One region of the Pseudonocardia autotrophica genome, then DNA from elsewhere that is predicted to be linked to it. Evidence: riboswitches for the same ligand, from Rfam matches in the RefSeq annotation. Region 1 holds a riboswitch; the other holds the start of a gene.

Region 1 (7,107 bases):
GCCCTCCCGGCGGGAGACCCCGCCGCGGACCCCGAACACCTCGGCCAGCAGGCCGGCGTCGACGACCTCCTCCGGGGTGCCGTCGGCGTGCACCCGGCCCTCGCGCAGCGCGATCACCCGGTCCGCACAGCGCGCGGCCTGCGCCAGGTCGTGCAGCACCGCGACGACGGTCAGCCCGCGCTCGCGCTGCAGCTCGCGGACCAGGTCCAGCACCTCCAGCTGGTGACGGACGTCGAGGTAGGTGGTCGGTTCGTCGAGCAGCAGCACCGGCGCGTCCTGGGCGAGTGCCAGCGCCAGCCGGACCCGCTGCCGCTCCCCTCCGGAGAGGAGCTCGACCGGGACGTCGGCCCAGGCCAGCGTGCCGGTGGCGCGCAGCGCCTCGGTGGTGACGGCGTCGGCGCCACCACCGAGCATCCCGAGCGGGCCGCGCACGGCGTAGCGGCCCTGCGCGACGAGCGCCCGCACCGTCACCCCGCCCAGCGGCGGCATCGACTGCGGCAGCACCGCGATCCGGCGTGCGGTCTCGCGGCGGGACAGCGTGGCCAGGTCCCGGCCACCGGCCGACACCGTGCCGCCGTCGGGCCGGTGCAGTCCGGCGAGCACCCGCAGCAGGGTGGTCTTGCCGCAGCCGTTGCGACCGACCAACGACGTCCACTGTCCGCTCCGCACCCCGAGATCGACGCCGTCGAGCACGGTGCGCCCGTCGAACGCGACCCGCACGCCGCTCGCCAGCAACGGTTCGTTCACGACTCCCCTCCCAGCACCGCGCGCGAGCTGCGGCGCACCAGCACGATCAACACCACCGCACCGGCGACCGCGGTGACGGCCCCGGTCGGCATCCCCAGCGGACGGTCCCCGGTGGGGGCGAGCACGGTCACCGCCTGCGCGACGACGTCGGCGGCGGCGACGGTCGCTGCACCGGCCAGCGCGGCGCCGGGCACCAGCAGGCGCGGATCCGCACCGGCCGGGCCGAGCACCGCCCGCGCCAGGTGCGGGGCGAGCAGCCCGACGAAGGCCAGCGCCCCGGCGACGGCCACCGCGCCGGCCGTCGCCAGCACCGCGACCAGCACGACGACGCTGCGCCACGGCCCGACCGCGAGCCCGACACCGCGGGCGTGGTCGTCGTCGACGGCGAGCAGGGCCAGTACCGGCGCGAGCAGCACCGCCGCGACGAGCACGACCAGCGCGACCGGCCAGACCGCGCTCCAGTGCTCCCAGCCGCGGCCGTTGAGCGACCCCACCAGCCAGCGCACCAGCGACCCGGCCAGCTGCGGCCGGGCGGTGAGCAGCAGCAGCGTCCCACCGGCGAGCACCGCCGAGACGACCACGCCGGACACCGCCAGCCGCAGCGGATCGGCGGTGCCCGGGCCGGCTGCCCGGCCGGCGAGCAGCCACAGCACACCGCCGCCGAGCGTCCCGCCGAGCACGGCGACGGCGAGCACCCCGATCGGGCCGGCGACCGCACCGCCGGCCAGGGTCGCCGCGACCGCTCCCAGCACCGCGCCGGAGCCGACCCCGGTGACCTCCGGCGAGGCCAGCGGATTGCGCAGCACCGACTGGAGCACCACACCGGCGACACCGAAGCAGGCGCCCGCGGCGAACCCGACCAGCACCCGGGGCATCCGGAGGCCGATGACCAGCTCGCGGGCCGGCGGATCGCCGATCCCGGCGAGTGCGGACACCGCGTCCATCGGGGACACCGCGGTGCCGACCAGCAGGCCGGCCGTCCCGGCGACGGCGGCACCGGCGGTGAGCAGCAGCAGCCGCAGCAGGGCCGTCACGACGGCCCCACCGGTACCGGCCGGGCGGGCCGGGGACGCCGGCGTCCGGCCAGGAGCAGCACGCCCAGCACGACGGCGACCACCGCGGTCAGCCCACCCACCGGCAGCTCCACCGGGTACAGCACGGTCCGGGCCGGCAGGTCCGCGGCCACGACGAGCACCGCCCCGGTTCCCGCGCAGGCGACCAGCCGGGTGAGCGGTGCGGCCGCCGGACGGAACCGGCGCACCAGCTGCGGCGCCAGGAAACCGACCCACGCCACCGGGCCGCACGGGCCGACGACCGCGGCGACCAGCAGGCAGGCCACCGCCAGCACCGCGATCCGGGCGGTCGCGGTGCGCAGGCCGAGCACCGATGCGGTGCCGTCGCCGAGCCGCAGCAGCCCCAGCGCCGGCAGCGCGAGCACTGCGAGCCCGAGCCCGATCGCGAGCCCGGGCAGCACCGTAGCGACCGTCGGCCAGGTGGTGCCGGTGAGCGAACCGAGCAGGTAGCGGACGAGCACCCCCTGCTCCTGCGAGCCGGTGAGCGCGACCGCGGTGAGCAGCAGCGCCTGCAGCGCCGCGCTCACCCCGGCCCCGATCAGCAGCACGGCGGCCGGTCCGACGGCCCCGCGCACCGCGAGCAGGGTGAGCAGCGCCCCGGTCGCGGCACCGGCGATCGCGGGCAGCAGCGGCGCGAACGGCACCGCGGCACCGGTCACGATCGTGATCGCGACCGCGGCCGCCGCGCCGGAGGAGACCCCGAGCAGCTCGGGGACGGCGAGCGGGTTGCGCAGCGCGTCCTGCAGCAGCATCCCCGCGGTCCCGAGCGCGATCCCGGCGAGCGCGCCCAGGACGAGCCGGGGCGCGCGCAGCTCGGTGACCACGACGTGCTCGATCCCGGAACCGGACCCGAGCACCGCCGGCAGCTGCCACGGCGGCACCGACGGCGTGCCCAGGCACAGCGTGGCGACCACGAGCGCGGTCCCGGCGACCACCAGGAGCGCGATCCTCACCTGCCCGGCACCACGGCCAGCGACTGCTCGACGATCGCGCCCAGACTGCGGGTGCCGCGCCCGCTGCCCCACAGCCGCGGGTCCATCTCGTGCACCGCACCCTGCGCCACGGCCGGGACCTGCTGCCAAACCGGGTTGTCGGCGAGCTGGTCGGTCAGCGTGCGGTCCTCGGCGGAGAACAGCAGCGAGAAGGCCAGTACGACGTCGGGCTGCCCGGCCAGGATCTCCTCGACGTTGTAGGCCGACCCGGACTCGACGTCCGCGCTGCGCGGTGCGAACGGGTAGTCGTAGAGCTGGGCGAGCAGGTCGCCGTTGACCGATGCGGTGGTGTCGACGCCGATCGTGTCGGCGCTGCCGTACATCAGCACGACCGTCCGGTCGGCCTGCCCGGTCTCCCGGGTGGTGTCGACGGCGTCGGCGAGGGTGCCGCGGAACCGCTCCTCGGCCGCCACCGCCTCCCCGGTCCGGCCGGTCAGCGCCCCGAGCGCCCGCAGGTAACCGACCGAGTCCTGCCAGGTCGACGGCTCGACCGTCCACAGCGGCGCGAACTGCTCGACCGCGGAGCGCAGCGGATCGTGCACCCCGCCGAGCCCGATCACCAGGTCCGGATCCAGGGCGGCGATCGACTCGACGTCCTCACTGCCGAAGCTGCCCGCGACGGTCGGGACCTGCGCGGCCGCAGCCTCGCCGAGCAGCACCGGGTTCGCGAGCAGCGCGGGCGTCGAGGTACCGGCCGGGGTGATGCCGAGCTCGACGAGCATGTCGTCGCACAGCCCGGTGAGGCAGACGATCCGCTCCGGCGGGGTGGGCAGCGACAGCTCGGTGCCGTTCGGGTCGGTGACGGTGCCGGCGGGCTCCAGCGGCGCCGCGGCGCGCTCGATCCGCGGTGCGGTCCGCTCCCCGGCGGCCGGATCGGTACCCGGCCCGGCGGCTCCGCATCCGGCGAGCACCGCGAGCAGCGCGAGCGCCGGGACGAGCGGGGGGAGCCGTCGAAGTCTCATGTCTGAAACAGTAGTCATTTTCATCTAGCTATCGGAAGAGCGACGATCATCACCTGTCCGAGTGGCCCGCACGAGCCTCTCGCGGCGACCCGCCGGGGCGGACCTGCACCGTTCACCGGCCGTGACGATTCGTCGCAACGCACCGACCCCTTGGGGTCTCGAACAGGAACCAACCCAAGATGTAGTGTCCGCGGCGCTGGTGGTTCATCGATCCCGCACGGACCGATGAGGCAAGAGGGAATCCGGTGCGACTCCGGGACTGCCCCGCAGCGGTGAGCGGGAACGACCGCCGTCAACGAGCACTGGGAGCGATCCCGGGAAGCGACGGCCAGTAGGAGCGTGCACGACGCCCGTGAGTCCGAAGACCTGCCACCGGTGTGCACGCCGCCGGCGTGTGCAGCTCCGGGGCCTCGCGGGAGGGCGCCAGGGCGCGGCGGGCACTGGTCCGCCGTCGCCTCCTCGCGCGGGTCACGGGCCGACGGCGACTCGCGAGGAGAGAGACCCGTGACGACAAGCACCGCTCCCCCTGCATCCACGCACGGCGCAGCTCCTCCCGGTCTGCGGGTGATCCGGCGCGACGGCTCCGAGACGACCTTCGACGCCGGCAAGATCTCGGTGGCGATGACCAAGGCGTTCCTCGCCGTCGAGGGCGGTTCCGCGTCGGCGTCGTCACGGCTGCACCATCTCGTCGGCGAGCTGACCGATCAGGTTGTCGCGGCACTGGCCCGGCATCCCGCGCCCGGCGTGCACGTCGAGCAGATCCAGGACCAGGTCGAGCTGGCCCTGATGCGGGGCGAGCACCACAAGGTCGCCCGCTCCTACGTGCTCTACCGGGAGCAGCACGCGCAGGCCCGGGACACCGGACCCGAGACCGCCACCACCGATCTGCCGACCGTGCACGTCACCCAGCCCGACGGCAGCCGGGTCCCGCTGGACCGCGACCGTGTCGAGACCGTGCTCGCCGAGGCGCTGGCCGGGATCGAGGACGTGAGCCGGGAGCCGGTGCTCGCCGAGCTGGACCGCACCGTCTACGACGGCATCACCGCCGACGAACTGGCCCAGGCGCTCGTCATGGCCGCCCGCACGCTGGTCGAGCGGGAGCCGGACTACTCGCTGGTGGCGTCCCGGCTGCTGCTCGACCGGCTGCGCGCCGAGGCCGTCTCGCATCTGTCCGGCACCCGGGAGACGCCCGACCAGGCCACGATGGCGCAGCGCTACGCCACGTACACCAAGGACTACCTGAGCCGCGCGATCGACATCGGGCTGGTCGATCCGGAGCTCGCCACGTTCGACCTGGACCGGGTCACCGCCGCGATCCGTCCCGAGCGGGACACCGAGATCGGCTTCCTCGGCCTGCAGACCCTCTACGACCGCTACTTCCTGCACGAGCGCGGTACCCGGTTCGAGCTGCCGCAGGCGTTCTTCCTGCGGGTCGCGATGGGCCTGGCGATCCGGGAGGTCGACCGCGAGGCGCGCGCGATCGAGTTCTACGAGCTGCTGTCCAGCTTCGACTTCATGGCGTCCACCCCGACGCTGTTCAACTCGGGCACCACCAGGGCGCAGCTGTCGTCGTGCTTCCTCACCACCGTCGACGACGACCTGGACTCGATCTTCGGCGGCTACCGGAACAACGCGCTGCTCGCGAAGTACTCCGGCGGCCTGGGCAACGACTGGACCCCGGTCCGCGGCCTCGGCGCGCACATCCGGGGCACCAACGGTGTCTCGCAGGGTGTCGTGCCGTTCCTCAAGATCGCCGGGGACACCGCCGTCGCGGTCAACCAGGGCGGCAAGCGCAAGGGCGCGGCGTGCGCCTACCTGGAGACCTGGCACGTCGACATCGAGGAGTTCCTCGACCTGCGCAAGAACACCGGCGACGACCGGCGCCGCACGCACGACATGAACACCGCGAACTGGGTGCCCGACGAGTTCCTGCGCCGGGTGCAGGCCGACGGTTCCTGGACGCTGTTCTCCCCGGACGAGGTTCCCGACCTGCACGATCTCTACGGCACCGCGTTCTCCCTGCGCTACCGCGAGTACGAGCAGGCCGCCGAGCGCGGCGAGATCCGGGTGCACCGCACGGTGCGCGCGGTCGACCTGTGGCGCCGGATGCTGACCATGCTGTTCGAGACCGGGCACCCGTGGATCACCTTCAAGGACCCGTGCAACCTGCGCAGCCCGCAGCAGCACGCCGGGGTGGTGCACTCGTCGAACCTGTGCACCGAGATCACCCTGAACACCCAGGCCGGCGCCGACGGCGAGGTCGCGGTCTGCAACCTCGGCTCGGTCAACTTGGCCGCGCACATCGGGCCGAACGGGCTCGACACGGACAAGCTGCAGCGCACGGTGACCACGGCGGTCCGCATGCTGGACAACGTCGTGGACATCAACTTCTACACGATCCCGGAGGCCCGCCGGTCCAACCTGCGGCACCGCCCGGTCGGCCTGGGGATGATGGGCTTCTCCGACGCGCTGTTCCTCCAGCGGATCGCGCCGGGCAGCGACGCCGCCGTCGAGTTCGCCGATCGCAGCGCCGAGGCGCTGAGCTACCACGCGATCGCGGCGTCGTCGGATCTGGCCGCCGAGCGTGGCCGCTACGCCTCCTTCGACGGCTCGCTGTGGAGCCGGGGGATCCTGCCGATCGACTCGCTGGAGCTGCTCGCCGCCGCCCGCGAGGAGGGCGAGCTCGACGTCGACCGCTCCACCACCCTCGACTGGGACACGCTGCGCGAGACGGTCCGCACCCAGGGCATGCGCAACTCCAACGTGCTGGCGATCGCGCCGACCGCGACGATCTCGAACATCTGCGGGGTCGCCCAGTCGATCGAGCCGATCCACCTGAACCTGTACGTGAAGTCCAACATGTCCGGCGACTTCACCGTGGTGAACCCGCACCTGGTCCGCGACCTCAAGCAGCGTGGCCTGTGGGACGAGGTGATGGTCGCCGACCTCAAGTACTTCGACGGCTCGCTGGCCGAGATCGACCGGGTGCCGGCCGACCTCAAGGAGCTGTACGCCACCGCGTTCGAGATCGAGCCGCGCTGGCTGATCGCGGCCGCGTCGCGCCGGCAGAAGTGGCTCGACCAGGCGCAGTCGCTGAACCTGTACCTGGCCGGTCCGAGCGGGCGCAAGCTCGACGAGCTGTACCGGCTGGCCTGGCGCAGCGGCTGCAAGACCACCTACTACCTGCGGACCCGGGCCGCGACGTCGGTGGAGAAGTCCACCCTCAAGGGCACCGACGGGCGACTCACCGGGGTGCCGACCGGCAGCGGCGGGAACCCGGCGGGCAACGGTTCGGCGGGCAGCGGCGCGACCGGCAGCGGCGCGACGGGCAGC
Region 2 (7,107 bases), 1.9 Mb from region 1:
GTGAAGTCGGCCAAGTGGAAGGTCGGCGAGGAGGAGGCGTTCCGCGCGCTCGGCCGGGTGCACGACGAGACCGGCGAGGGTGGTCCCGTCGAGTGGCACAAGATGGGATCGGGCTGGTCTTGGTCCCGCAAGCAGGGCTCCGAGACCGACCACGCCGACGACGCGCGCGAGGGCTGGGCCGAGATCCGCCGCCGGCTGCGTGCCGAGCAGCACGGCCTGTACGTGCTCGACGAGTTCACCTACCCGCTGAAGTGGGGCTGGATCGACGTCGACGAGGTGGTCGCCGAGCTGACCGGCCGGCCGGGGCACCAGCACGTGATCATCACCGGCCGGGACGCGCCGCAGGCGCTGATCGACGCGGCCGACCTGGTGATGGAGACGACCAAGGTCACGCACCCGATGGACGCCGGCCAGAAGGGGCAGCGGGGGATCGAGTGGTGAATGCTCGCGCCCTGGTGGTGGCGGCGCCGTCGTCGGGGAGCGGGAAGACGACGGTCTCCACCGGCCTGATGGCCGCGCTGCGCAGCCGGGGCACCCGGGTCGCGCCGTTCAAGGTCGGCCCGGACTACATCGATCCCGGCTACCACTCGCTGGCGGCCGGACGGCCGGGCCGGAACCTCGACGTCGTGCTGCAGGGCGCCGAGCGCCTCGCGCCGCTGGCCCGGCACGGCTCCCGGGACGCCGACATCGCCGTCGTCGAGGGCGTGATGGGGCTGTTCGACGGACGCATCCCGGACGGTGCCGGTTCGACGGCGCAGGTCGCGGCCGCGCTGGGCGCACCGGTGCTGCTGGTGGTGGACGTCCGCGGGCAGTCCCGGTCGCTGGCCGCGCTGCTGCACGGCTTCCGGTCGTTCGACCCGGCGGTCGAGGTGGCCGGGGTGATCCTGAACCGGGTCGGGTCGGCGCGGCACGAGGAGGTGCTGCGCGCCTCCGCCGACGAGATCGGACTGCCGGTGCTCGGCGCGGTACCGCGCCGGGCCGAGCTCGCCGTGCCGTCGCGGCACCTCGGCCTGATCACCGCGGCCGAGCACGGCGCCGCCGCGACCGCCGCCGTCGACGCGATGGCCGGGCTGGTCGCCGAGCACGTCGATCTCGACGCGGTGCTGGCGCTGGCCCGCCCGCTGCCCGACGGCCCGGTCTGGGACCCGCACGCCGAGATCGCCGCAGTCACCGGTGCGGCGCCCGCTCCCGCTCGGCCGGTGTCCGGCGGCCTGGCCCGGGACCTGCACGCCGAGATCGCGGCAGCCACCGGCGCGGCGCCGGTTCCCGCCCGCCCGGTGTCCGGCGGCCCGATCCGGGACCTGCACGCCGGGATCGCCGCCACCGGCGCGGTGCCGGCCCCCGCTCGGCCGGTGGTCGCGCTGGCCGGCGGCCCGGCGTTCGGGTTCGGGTACGCCGAGCACGCCGAGTTGCTCGAGGCGGCCGGTGCGCAGGTGGCGGTCGTCGATCCGCTGCGCGATCCGGACCTGCCGGAGGGGACGTCCGCGCTCGTGCTGCCCGGCGGGTTCCCGGAGGAGCACGTCGGCGCGCTGGGGGAGAACCGGTCGCTGCGGATGGCCGTCGCGCGGCTGGCCGCGTCCGGTGCGCCGGTGCACGCGGAGTGCGGGGGCCTGCTCTACCTGTGCCGGGACCTCGACGGGGCACCGATGTGCGGGGTCCTCGAGGCCTCGGCCGCGATGACCGACCGGTTGACCCTCGGCTACCGGGAGGCCGTCGCGGTGTCGGCGTCGCCGCTGTTCCCGGCCGGGGCCCGGGTGGGTGCGCACGAGTTCCACCGTTGTGCCGTCACCCCGCGCGCCGGTTCGGCCCCGGCCTGGGCGTGGCGTGGCGCGGAGCCGGAGGGGTACGTCGTCGCCGGGGTACACGCCTCGTTCCTGCACACGCATCCGGCAGGCAACCCGGACTCGGTCGCCCGCCTGGTCGCAGGCGCGTGACCACCGGTTCCGGGCCGGAGCGCCGGCCCGGTGGGCGTCCGGCGCCGCAACCGGAGCTCGCACTCGGGATCGGGATGCGGCCCGGGGTGTCGGCCGCCGCGCTGCGGGCGCTGCTGCGCCGGGTGGCGGACGAGCACGGCCTCGATCTCGATCACGCGGTCGTCGCGACGCTCGACCGGCGGACCTCGGAGCCGGGTCTGCTGCAGGCCGTCGCACCGCGGACCCCGCGCGGATACCCGGCGGAGCAGCTCGCCGCGGTGGTGGTGCCGACGCCGAGCGACCGGGTCGCCGCCGCCACCGGAACGCCCGCGGTCGCCGAGGCCGCCGCGCTGCTGGCCGCGGGCCCCGGGGCGGTGCTGGTGGTACCCAAGACCGCCGCCTCCGGCGCGACCGTGGCGGTGGCGCGGCTGGCGCGGGCTACGCGGGTGGCGCGGGCTATGCGGATGGCGCGGCTGGCGGTGGGAATGGCGCCGTCCGGCGCCGCCCCTGATCCGTCCTCTGACACCGCCCCGGGCTGACGCCCCCGGCAGCCGCACGGGTTCGCCGAGTCCGCACGGGTTCGTTGCGTTCGCACGGGGTCGGATCTCGTGCGGATGCGGTGATCCCGTGCGAACGGTGCTCGGGCTCGTGGCCGGTCGCGTGGCGAGGGCTTTCTCCCCGTGCCGGGTGGCTGCCGGGGCGCAGGGTCGGCTGCGTTCGCACGGGTCGGCTGCGTTTACGCAGGCCGGCTGCGTACGCGTGGGTTCGTCGCGGGCCGCGTGCGCACGGTTCGCCGCGTCCGCATGGGCTCGCTCCATCCGCACGGGTTCGTTGCGTTCGCACGGGGTCGGACTTCGTGCGGATGCAGCGAACCCGTGCGAACGATGCTCGGTCGCGTGGCCGGTCCCGTGGTGGGGCGCCTCCCCGTGTCGGGTGGCTGCCGGTGCAGCGTCGCAGCGTCCGCACCGGTCGACTGCGTCCGCACCGGTTGGCTGTGTTTGGGCAGGTCGACGGCGTCCGCACGGGTTCGCTGCGCTCGCACGAGATCCGACCCCGTGCGAGCGCAGCGAACCCGTGCGAACACTGCCCGTGCCCGTGCCCGTGCCCGTGCCCGTGCCCGTGCCCGTGCCCGCTGCTGGGGCGGGGCTGCGCGGAGCCGGCGCCCGAGGCTCGGCAGGGCACCCGCCGGTGTGGGTTTGGCCTCTGCGGCGACTCCCGGAGGCGTTCCGGTCGCTATCCTCGACCGCCGCCGTCGCACGGGAGCCGGGGGCTCGCCGGACCGGGCAGGCATCGCCCGGGAACGGTAGGCAGCGCCGGGGAGGGCACACCGCGGCCGGGAGAGGAACGTCGTTGAGCGCGCAGCACGAGCAGTACCTGGTCGGCCTGGACCTGTCCGGCCGTCGTGTCGTCGTGGTCGGTGGAGGACAGGTCGCCCAGCGGCGGGTCGCCCGGCTGATCGCGGTCGGGGCGCTGGTCGAGGTGGTGTCCCCCGAGGTCACCCCGGCCGTCGAGGGGATGGTCTCGGCCGGTGAGATCACCTGGACCGCCCGCCGCTACGCCGAGGGTGATCTCACCGGCGCCTGGTACGTGATCGCCGCGACCGACGACGCCGCGGTGAACGAGACGGTCACCGCCGATGCGGAGCGGGATCGGGTGTTCTGCGTCCGCGCCGACGACGGCTCGCGGGGCACCGCCGTCACTCCGGCGACCGGGGCGCACGACGGGCTGACCGTCGGCGTGCTGGCCCGCGGCGCGCACCGCCGCTCGTCCGCGGTCCGGACGGCGCTGGTCGAGGCGTTGCAGTCCGGCGTCGTCGACGAGAACGCCGAGCCGCCGCAGCCGGGCGTCGCGCTGGTCGGTGGTGGCCCGGGCGACCCGGAGCTGATCACCGTTCGCGGGCGTCGGCTGCTGTCGCGGGCCCAGGTCGTCGTCACCGACCGGCTCGGTCCCCGTGACCTGATGGACGAGCTCTCGCCCGATGTCGAGGTCATCGACGCCTCCAAGATCCCCTACGGCCGTGCCATGGCCCAGGAGAAGATCAACGAGCTGCTGGTGGAGCACGCCAGGGCCGGGAAGTTCGTGGTGCGCCTCAAGGGCGGCGACCCGTTCGTCTACGGGCGCGGGTTCGAGGAGGTCCAGGCCTGCGCCGCGGCGGGGGTGCCGGTCACCGTCGTCCCGGGCATCACCAGCGCGTTCGCCGCGCCCGCTGTCGCCGGTACTCCGGTGACCCACCGGGGGGTGGCGCACGAGATCGTCGTCGTGTCCGGGCACGTCGCCCCGGAGGATCCGCGCAGCCTCACCGACTGGGCCGCGCTCGGCCGGATGACCGGCACGATCGTGCTGATGATGGCGGTGGAGCGGCTCGCCCGGTTCGCCGAGGTCCTCGTCGAGCACGGCCGCGACCCGCAGACCCCGGTGCTGATCGTGCAGGACGGCACCACCCGGATCCAGCGCACGGTGCGCGCGACGCTGGAGACGGCCGGGCGGGTCGCCGCCGAGGAGGACGTCAACCCGCCCGCGATCGTGGTGATCGGCCCGGTCGCAGGTCTGGAGGCACCCGTCGGGTCGTGACGGCCCGCACCGGCACAGTGCGTTCGGTGCGCGCCCGGCACGGTGCGTTCGGTGCGTGCCCGGCACGGTGCGTTCGGCGTGTGCCCGGCACGGTGCGGTCGGCGCCGGGCCGGCAGGGTGTGATCGGCGCCTGACCGGTACAGCGTGATCTGTGCTGGACGGGCGCGGTGTGTTCGGTGCCGAACCGGCAGGGTGTGTTCGGCGTCTGACCGGCCCCGGCCGGGCGGGGCCCCACCCCTCGGGCAGGCGTCACCGTCACCCGTTGTTGACCCCCCGACCGGCACGTGATGGGCTGACCGGGACGACGGTGCAGGAAGCCGGTGCGAGTCCGGCGCGGTCCCGCCACTGTCATCGGGGAGCGCTCCCCACCCCGTAGCCACTGCCCGGCAAGGGCGGGAAGGCGGGGGAGCGCGACGATCCGGAAGCCAGGAGACTGGCCGTCGTCGCAGGAGTTTCCACTGTTGAGGGCGCGGACCCTCGAGGAGGACATAGCGATGAGCGTCGACCCGCGCCCCGCACTGGTCGTACTCGGCACCGAGCAGGGCGGGCCTGCGGTCGGCTCCGGGGGCGAGGATCTGCTCGCGGAGGCCGACACCGTCTTCGCCTTCCCGGGCGAGCCCGAGTCGGTGGCCCTGTTCTACGCCGAGGCGTGGCGGGTGGAGCGGATCTCCCCGCGTGACGGCGTCGCCCGGCTCACCGGATGGGCCGCGGGTGGGCCCGCCGCGAACGGGGTGCTGCTGGTGGCCGGGGACCCGACCGCGGACGTCGCACTGATCGCGGTGCTCGACGGCCTCGCCCGCACGGCCCCCGATCTCGACGTCCGGGTCGTCGCGGGCACCCGGGTCGCCCCGCCGCATCGCAGTCCGCTGATCGGCTGAGACCCGGCCCGGGCGGCTGAGACCCGACCCGGGCGGTCGGCCAGTCGGTCAGTCGGTCAGTCGGCCGGGCGCCAGCTCCGGAGCGGATCGGCACGGGTCAGCTGCGGATCGGTGGCATCCAGCGTGCGGGTACGACCGGGGCCGGTCAGCGCGGTCTCGAACCGGACGGTGACCCGGCCGTGTCCGGCGCCCTGTACCCAGCCGTGGCCGTGCTCGGGATGGGTGGCGTCGTCACCGGCCCGCCACGGCCGGTCGGCGTCGTCGGCCGGTGGGTCGGGGCGCTCCTCGGCCGTCGCCGGGGGGATCACGTGCTCCTCGACGGCCACCGGTGCGCCGGCATGCCCCCGCAGCTCGGCCCCCGGGTCTCCTGCTCCCGGGCTCACCGCCGCCGGGCTCCCGGTTCCCGGCACCCCGGCGACCGCCGGTTCGGCCGGGGCCGCCCGCCACCCCTGTGCCGAGGGCACCGCGTCGAACAGGGCCAGCGGCGGCTCGTCGCCGAATCCCGACACCGACACCCCGAGCAGCCGCACCCCTCCCTCACCCACCGCGGTGTCGGTGAGCCGGCGGGCCACCGCGACGAGCGTGGCGAGATCCCGGCTGGGGAACGGTGTCGTCTCCGACCGGGTGTGGGTCACGAAGTCCCCGGTGCGGGCCTTGACCGTCACCGTGCGCGCGGCGCGGCCGTCGGCGACCAGCCTGCGGTGCACGGCAACGCAGATCGACTCGACGGCCGTGTGCACCGCGGACATCGCGGTCAGGTCGGTGTCGAACGTGGTCTCGGCGCTGATCTGTTTCGCGGCGCCGCGCGGGGCGACCGGCCGGTCGTCGATCCCGCGGGCGAGGCGGTGCAGCTCGGTGCCCATCGCCGAGCCGAGCACCCCGGTGACCTCGCGGCCGTCCATCGCGGCGAGCTGGCCGACCGTCTCGATGCCGATCCGGCGCAGCGCCTCGCCGGACACCGGCCCGATGCCCCACAGCGAGCGCACCGGCAGCGGGCCCAGCACGTCGTCCTGATCGGCGTGCGCGACGACCCGCAATCCGTCCGGCTTCGCCAGCTCGGACGCGATCTTGGCGATCTGCTTGCCGGATCCGGCGCCGACCGACGCGGGCAGCCCGGTCCGCTCCCGGACCGCAGCACGCAGCCGGGTACCGAACTCGCGCACCGTCTCCGGGGAGGCGCCGGCCAGTACCGGGGGCTCGATGAAGGCCTCGTCCACCGAGACGGGTTCGAGCACCGGCGAGAACTCGGCGAGGACGCCCATCACCTCGTCGGAGATCGCCTTGTACAGCGGGAAGCGGGGCGGCAGCACGGTCGCGTGCGGGCAGCGCCGCCGCGCCTGCCCCATCGGCATCGCCGAGCGGGCCCCGAACACCCGCGCCTGGTAGCTGGCCCCCGCGACGACGCCGCGCGGCCCCGCCCCGCCTACCAGCACCGGCCGGTCGGCCAGGGTGGGCCGGGTCAGCTGCTCGACGGCGGCGAAGAACGCATCCATGTCGAGGTGCAGCACCCAGCGCGCTCCGGCCGCGCCCGGCCGGTCCGGCGAGCTCACCCGCCCATGGTGCCCCGGACCACCGACAGGACCGCATCGCCGTCCGCGACCGTGATCGGCGGCACGTCGGTGCCCGCCCCGGCGACGGCGCCGGGATGGTCCGGGTGCGGGGTGTCGACGTCGGCGAGCCACCACGATCCGGTGGCCTCCGGCCAGTGCAGCACCCGCGCCGGGGTGCCGGGGGAGGACAGCGTG

What was found. Region 1 has a riboswitch for cobalamin ahead of Pdca_RS30450 (ribonucleoside-diphosphate reductase subunit alpha). Riboswitches for the same ligand answer to the same signal wherever they lie in the genome.
Region 2: linked by a shared signal. The riboswitch ahead of Pdca_RS35695 (hypothetical protein) and the one ahead of Pdca_RS30450 (ribonucleoside-diphosphate reductase subunit alpha) in region 1 are both predicted to bind cobalamin.

What each region holds. Positions count from the first base shown of each region.
Region 1 covers NZ_AP018920.1:6,544,102-6,551,208, forward strand. The annotation lists gene Pdca_RS30430 (ABC transporter ATP-binding protein) at 1-747, opposite strand, end outside; gene Pdca_RS30435 (iron chelate uptake ABC transporter family permease subunit) at 744-1,781, opposite strand; gene Pdca_RS30440 (iron ABC transporter permease) at 1,778-2,773, opposite strand; gene Pdca_RS30445 (ABC transporter substrate-binding protein) at 2,770-3,774, opposite strand; cobalamin riboswitch at 3,958-4,162, shown strand; gene Pdca_RS30450 (ribonucleoside-diphosphate reductase subunit alpha) at 4,279-7,107, shown strand, end outside.
Region 2 covers NZ_AP018920.1:4,612,427-4,619,533, reverse strand. The annotation lists gene cobO (cob(I)yrinic acid a,c-diamide adenosyltransferase) at 1-441, shown strand, start outside; gene Pdca_RS21595 (cobyrinic acid a,c-diamide synthase CobB) at 438-1,934, shown strand; gene Pdca_RS21590 (cobalamin biosynthesis protein) at 1,931-2,452, shown strand; gene cobA (uroporphyrinogen-III C-methyltransferase) at 3,264-4,484, shown strand; cobalamin riboswitch at 4,773-4,940, shown strand; gene Pdca_RS35695 (hypothetical protein) at 4,979-5,362, shown strand; gene Pdca_RS21570 (DNA polymerase IV) at 5,419-6,912, opposite strand; gene Pdca_RS21565 (4'-phosphopantetheinyl transferase family protein) at 6,909-7,107, opposite strand, start outside.